One region of the Leifsonia sp. McL0627 genome, then DNA from elsewhere that is predicted to be linked to it. Evidence: riboswitches for the same ligand, from Rfam matches in the RefSeq annotation. Region 1 holds a riboswitch; the other holds the start of a gene.
The links. A riboswitch is a leader RNA that binds a small molecule or an ion and turns the genes downstream of it on or off. The one in region 1 is predicted to bind thiamine pyrophosphate.
Positions count from the first base shown of each region.

Region 2: linked by a shared signal. The riboswitch ahead of AC37TH_RS19840 (ECF transporter S component) and the one ahead of AC37TH_RS17715 (YkoF family thiamine/hydroxymethylpyrimidine-binding protein) in region 1 are both predicted to bind thiamine pyrophosphate.

Region 1 is NZ_JBZCGM010000006.1:364,329-367,717, reverse strand. It holds gene gabT (4-aminobutyrate--2-oxoglutarate transaminase) at 1-502, shown strand, start outside; gene AC37TH_RS17720 (asparaginase) at 499-1,494, shown strand; TPP riboswitch at 1,538-1,647, shown strand; gene AC37TH_RS17715 (YkoF family thiamine/hydroxymethylpyrimidine-binding protein) at 1,707-2,369, shown strand; gene AC37TH_RS17710 (ECF transporter S component) at 2,366-3,034, shown strand; gene AC37TH_RS17705 (ABC transporter ATP-binding protein) at 3,031-3,389, shown strand, end outside.
Region 2 is NZ_JBZCGM010000006.1:814,046-817,434, reverse strand. It holds gene AC37TH_RS19845 (ABC transporter ATP-binding protein) at 1-681, opposite strand, end outside; gene AC37TH_RS19840 (ECF transporter S component) at 825-1,451, opposite strand; TPP riboswitch at 1,488-1,588, opposite strand; gene AC37TH_RS19835 (spore germination protein GerW family protein) at 1,614-1,949, opposite strand; gene AC37TH_RS19830 (endonuclease/exonuclease/phosphatase family protein) at 2,060-2,971, shown strand; gene dinB (DNA polymerase IV) at 3,023-3,389, opposite strand, start outside.

The DNA.
Region 1 (3,389 bases):
CGACCTGGTGCTGAGCGCCAAGGGCATCGCGGGCGGCCTGCCGCTCGCGGCCGTCACCGGCCGTGCCGAGATCATGGACTCCGCCCAGCCCGGCGGTCTCGGCGGAACGTTCGGCGGCAACCCGGTCGCCGCCGCAGCCGCCGTCGCCGTGTTCGAGTCGATCGAGAAGAACCACTTGCTCGCCGAGGGCAAGCGCATCGAGAACGCACTCAAGCCGGCGCTCCTCGCGCTGCAGGAGAAGTACGACATCATCGGCGACGTGCGCGGCATCGGCGCGATGCTGGCGATCGAGCTCGTACAGCCGGGAACCGGAGCCACCACCAAGGAGCCGAACGCCGCGGCCGTCAACGCCATCTCGGCATACGCGGCACAGCAGGGCGTGCTCGTGCTCACCGCGGGCACCTACGGCAACGTCCTGCGGTTCCTGCCGAGCCTGGCCGTCTCCGACGCCTTGATCGCCGACGCCGTCCAGGTGCTCGACGACGCCTTCGCCGCGCTGTGAGCCCCGCCGTCTTCACCGGAGCGGAGGCCGTCGAGCTGGCGGTCGTCGAGCGCAGCGGGTTCGTCGAATCCCGCCACCTCGGCTCGGCGATCGTGCTCGGCCCGGACGGCTCGGTCGTCCGATCGCTCGGAGCGCCCGACGCCCCGGTGTTCCCCCGGTCGAGCCTCAAGCCGTTCCAGGCCATCGCCGTCATGGGAGCCGGGGTTCCGCTGGAGGGCGCTGCCGCCGTGCTCGCGACCGCCAGCCACGGAGGCACGCCGGCCCACCTGTCCGTGGTGCGCGGGCTGCTCGCCCAGGCGCAGCTCACCGAGGACGCCCTGCTCTGCCCGAACGACTGGCCGCTCGACTCGGCGGCCAGGGATGAGGCGATCCGGTCGGGCGAGCAGAAGCGCCCGCTGTTCATGAACTGCTCCGGCAAGCACGCCGCGATGCTGCTGGCCTGCATGGTCAACGGCTGGCCCACGGAGAGCTACCTCGACGCCCAGCACCCCATGCAGCAGCTGGTGCGGGATGTGGTGGAGCGGCTCACCGGGGACAAGGTCGTCGCGACCGGCGTCGACGGCTGCGGCGCGCCCGTCTTCGCGATGGCGCTCAGCACCCTCGCCCGCGGCATCCAGCGCATCGCGACCGCGTCGGACGGCTCGCCGTTCGCGCTGTACCGCAACGCGGCCAGCCTCAAGAACGCCGTGCTGGCGAACGGCTGGGCCATCGACGGGCCAGGACGCGCGAACACCATCGTGATCGACGAACTCGGCATCTTCGCGAAGCTGGGCGCGGAGGGCGTGATGGTCATGGCGGCGCCGGACGGCAGCACCGTCGCGCTCAAGGTGCTCGACGGCAGCCTGCGGGCCGCGACCATCGTCGCCCTGTCGCTGCTCGCCGACGCGGGCGCCGTGGACCGCCAGGCGGTCGACGCGCTCGTGCCGCGGCTGGACCTGGCCGTGCTCGGCCGTGGTGTGCAGGTCGGGGAGATCCGCGCCTCGTACGTCTGACGCGCATCCGTGTTGCATCCCGTGTTCGTGACCACGCTAATGTGGTCACGAACACGGGAGTCCGGTGAACCGGGCTGAGAGGAAGCGTCACACGCTTCGACCGTCGAACCTGATCTGGATCATGCCAGCGCAGGGAGGCTGAATTCTCGCACGCCGCCGCCATATCGCGACGGTGTTTCCCGTGCCCCATCTCCGACAGGAAGGGCACGACAGTGCACGACACCACCACCATCACGCGCACCACCACTGCGTCCATCGAGCCGCGCGAATTCGGCGTCGGCGGCCGCATCACCCTCTCGGTGATGAGCGACGACTACGTCGACATCATCCTCGGCGCCCTCGCCGCGACGCAGGCGCACGGCCTGACCGTCGAGACCGACCCGATCAGCACCTGGGTCACCGGCGCGGAGCAGGACATCGCGCGCTATTTCAGCGGCCTCGTCGCGGCTGCGGCCCGCGGCGGGCACCACGTGGTCGCCACCGTGATGCTCTCCCGCGGTTGTCCAGGCGAGGTGACCTGCGAGCGCCCGGAGCGGCCTCCGGTGTTCGCCGACGCCGCCGTCCAGCTGGCGCCGACCGGCGTGGAGGCGGTGGCCCAGTGGGCGCTCTACCCGCTCGACGACCAGGGAACGCCGGAGCGGACCGCCGACCACATGCGCGACATCTACGCCGCCATCCAGGACGCGAAGGCGAGCGGCACCTACGTCGGCAGCGACCACTACGTGACCAGGCTCTCCGGCGACGTGGCCGCCATCGTGCAGACGATCACGGCGACCTGGGCGGCCGTCGGCCGCACCGTCGCGCACGTCACGACGCACGCGACCATCTCGGTCAACAGCCCGAGCGTCGCACGCCGGGCGGAGGACGCCCGATGAGCGGCGAGACCGTCCAGAGCGGCGAGACCGTCCAGAGCGGCGAGACCGTCCAGAGCGGCGAGACCGTCCAGAGCGCCCGGCGCATCCGGACCAGGTGGTCGCTGCGGGATCTGATGCTGGTCGTCGTCCTCGGCGTCGTCTTCGGGTTCCTGTACTGGGCGCTGGTGCAGGGCTGGATCGCCCTGTCCGCGCTGGCCGGGCCGTTCGGCGACCTGGTGCAGCACGTGCTCCTCGGCGGGTGGCTGCTGGTCGCTCCGCTCGCCGTCGCGATCGTGCGGAGGCCGTTCGCCGGTGTGCTGTCCGAGGTCATCGCCTCGGTGATCGAGGTCGTGTTCCTCGGCTCGGCCGTCGGCCCGACGCTGCTGATCGCCGCCGCCATCCAGGGCGCTGGAAGCGAGCTGCCGTTCGCGGTCGGCCGCTACCGGCGGTTCGGCTGGGCCAGGTACATGCTTTCCGGCGCGCTCGGCGCCGGTGCCGTGTTCTTCTACTCCGCCTTCCGCTCCGGCTGGTACGGCACCGACCTGTTCTGGACCAGGCTGATCATCCAGGTGCTCTCCGGTGCGATCATCGGCGGCGTGCTGGCGAAGGTGCTGGTGCGGGCGGTTGCACGCACGGGCGCCGTGGACAACTTCGCCATCGGACGGGACGCGGCGGTCGCACGGTGATCACCCTCGACGGCGTCGCCGTCCGGTATCCGCGCCGCGAGCACCCCGTGCTGCGCGGGGTGGACCTCCGGATCGCGGCCGGGGAGCGCGTCCTGGTGTTCGGGCCGTCCGGCTCCGGCAAGTCGACGCTGCTCCAGGTGCTCTCCGGCGGCATCCCGCACAGCGTCAACGCCGTGCTCGACGGCACGGTGCGGATCGGCGACGCCGTCACGGAGGAGACATCGGTGGTCGACCGCTCCCCCGTGCTCGGTGTCGTCGGCCAGGACCCGTCCGCCGGGGTCTGTCTGCCGCAGGTGGATGCGGAACTCGCGCTGGTGCTGGAGAACGCGGCGGTCCCTCCCGCGCAGATCCACGG
Region 2 (3,389 bases), 450 kb from region 1:
CAGCAGCGGCGCGCCGGCGGTCACCGCCGCCGCAGCGGGGACCGGCTCGTCCGGCAGCCAGACACCTGCGCGCCGCAGTTCGTTCGAGGTGTCGGAGAGGACCGCATCCGGATGCCCGTCGGCGAGCACGCCGCCCTCGGCCGAGAGGACGATCACCCGGTCTACCAGGCCACGCCAGATCGAGACGCGGTGTTCGACCACGATCAACGTCGAGCCGGAGTCGGCGAGCACCGAGGCGACGGCTTCGCGCACCTCGACGACCCCCTCCGGATCGAGATTCGCCGTCGGCTCGTCGAGCAGCAGGAGCCCCGGTCGCATCGCCAGCAGTCCGGCGAGGGCGAGGCGTTGCTTCTGCCCGCCGGACAGCTGCGCGGTGGGATGGTCGAGCGGCACCCGCAGGTTGACCGCATCCAGTGCCTGCCGCACCCGCGGCCAGATCTGTTCCCGCGGCACGCCGAGGTTCTCGCAGGCGAAGGCGACGTCGTCGCCGACGCGAGCGAGAATCACCTGCGCGTCCGGGTCCTGCAGCAGCAGACCGCTGGCGCCGCGCGCTTCGGCCGGACGCCGCCCGCCGACCGCGATCGACCCCGTCGACTCTCCGTCGTCGTCACCGCCGAGCACTCCGGCGAGGCCTGCCAGCACCGTGCTCTTACCCGCTCCGGAAGCGCCGAGCAGCAGCACGCGCTCGCCCGGCCGGATGCTCAGGCTGAGACCCCGGACGGCCCAAGCGTGCCGTCCGGAGTATCGCCAGCCCCAGTCGTCGAGCTCGACGGCAGCCGGAGCCGACGCCCCGCGCTGCCGAGCGTCGTCTCCGCTCCCGATGATCAGACCCTGCCTGTCGCCTCGCGGCCCGACGCGAACCTGCTGAGCGCCCCCGTCTTCGCCAGAGCGCGGACGAGCAGCCAGGACAGCAGCCCGGCCACGAGGATCCCGGAGATGGTCGTGGTGATCGTGTACGTGACGATGAAGAGCGGCTTGGAGCCCGGGTACCAGTAGAGGAGATCGAGGATCGACTCGGCGATGCCCGCCCCGGCACCGGCCAGCAGTGCGACGGGAAGCCGCCAGTTGGCGTAGAGGAACGCCGCGAAGACGAGCTCGGCGCCGAGGCCCTGCACGACGCCGGAGAGCAGCGTCGCGAAGCCCCACTGCGTGCCGATCAGGGCGGACACGATGGCGGCGACCAGCTCGGTGTAGATCGCGGCGCCCGGCTTGCGGATGATGAGCGCACCCAGCACGCCCGCGAACAGCCACGGGCCGTTCAGGATGCCCTGGAAGCCCGGGAGCACGGCGCTCACCGGTGCGGAGATCGGGTTGTCGATCTGGCCCCACGCCCAGAAGATGACGCCGGCGGCGACCGCGACGACGCTGGCCACGACGATGTCGACGACCCGCCAGCGCAGGACGCGCGTTCCACGACCGGAGGTGGTGCTCGGAGAGATTGTTGCGTGCACTGTTCGTGCCCTTTCGCTCAAGGAAAAGAGGGCACGGGATGAATGAGAATGTCTCCCTGCGCTGGCATGATCCAGATCAGGTTCAACGGTCGAAACTTGAGAAGTTTCCTCTCAGCCCGGCTCACCGGACTCCCGTGTTCGTGAGTCAGTCTAGTGCGTTCGTCACTTCTTCAGGGCTTTGATGACACGGGCCCACGCGTGACCGGCCACCCACACGAACGGGATGGCGACGACGAGCAGCGTGATGATGTTCGGGCGGAAGTGCACGCCCGTCTCGTCGTTGATGTATGCACCGAACGGGATGCTCACCCCACCGCCGCCCGCGCCGCCCGGGGCGTCCGCGTCCTCGCCCTCACCGGCGGATCCTGCGCCGAAGCCGTACTGCACGGCGGCGACGGGGACGATGGTGGTCCCGTCGATCTCCACCGGCTCCCCGTAGACGGACTTGATGCCGTTCGAGCTGATCGTTTCCGCGAGCTTCAAGGAGATGTTCGTCATGCAGCCACCGTACCCTTCCGCTCCCAGGCTCACCAGGGCACTGCTCAGCCCGCATCCAGCGTTTGCGGCGGGTTCTCAGCAGTCCACCGTGAATAATCGTGCGAGTGTCGATGATCCGTTCCCGCCGTGGCCCCCGCGGCATCGTCGTCGGCCTGCTCGCCCTGGTGGTGGGTGCCGTGCTGCTCTGGCATGACCTGTTGCCGAACATCGCCGGCTCGGCGTCGATGATCGAGACGTTCCTGCCCTGGCTCGGCGCCCTCATCCTGCTGCTCGGCATCGCGTCGCTGCTGCGGCTGTCGCTGTTCGGCGCTCTGTGCGTCGCCGCAGCCGCCGCCGTGTGGGGCAGCACGTTCGTCCCGGCGCTGCTGCCGTCGATGCACGCCGGAGCGCCGTCGCTGACCGTCGCGAGCGAGAACATCCACGCCCAGAACAGCGCGGCGGGCAGCATCGCGAAAGACCTCGCGGCCCGCGCACCGGACGTGATCGCCCTCCAGGAACTCGACGCCACCTCCCGGGAGACGGTCGCCGCTGTGCTCGCCCCCGGTTACCCGCACAGCTCGATCGTCGGAACGGTCGGCCTGTGGAGCAAGTATCCGATCAGCGATGAGCAGCGCCTCGACCTCGGCCTCGGCTGGGACAGGGCGCTCCGCGTCGACCTCGCCACCCCCGGCACCCCGACGCGCGTCTACGCCGTGCACCTCGCGTCCGTGCGGCCCGGCGCCTACCAGTCGCGCGACACGATGCTCGCCCAGCTGGCGCAGACCGTGAAGGCGGACGACGCCACCAAGCTGATCGTCGTCGGCGACTTCAACACGGCGAGCACGGACAGGAAGTTCCAGCCGCTGCTGTCGACCTTGACCGAGGCGCCGGACAGCACGCTCGGCTTCGGCTTCACCTGGCCGGCCGAGTTCCCGGTCACCCGCCTCGACCACGCGCTGGTGCGCGGGCTGACCAACGTGACCAGCGACGTGCTGCCCGACAACGGCAGCGACCACCGCGGCATCATCGTCGGCCTGCGCTGATCCCGGATACGCCGATTCCGGATGCGCCGACCTCGGATGCGCCGACCGGGCTCAGTCGCTGAGCCACCGCGGGTTGCGGCCGTCGTCCGCCGCCGCCTCCGCGTCGCGCTGGCGTTTCACGAGCGAGGCCGGCCCGATCATCCCCCGTCCGAATCGCGCGCTGACCGCGTCGAGGGTCCGCTCGGTCTCCCGCCATTCGTCGTCGGGGTCCCAGAGCGCGAGCGTGTCGCCGCCCGCTTCGAGGAGTTGTTCCGCCCGCACACCGATCAGCCGGATCGGGGTGCGCCCGAGGTCGAGGCCCTCGTAGATCTGCCACACCTCCTCGAAGATGCGCCGGCCGACGTTCGTGGCCTCGCCGAGCGTGCGCGACCGGGTGACCGTGCGGAAGTCGGAGAACCGCAGTTTGAGCGCGACCGTC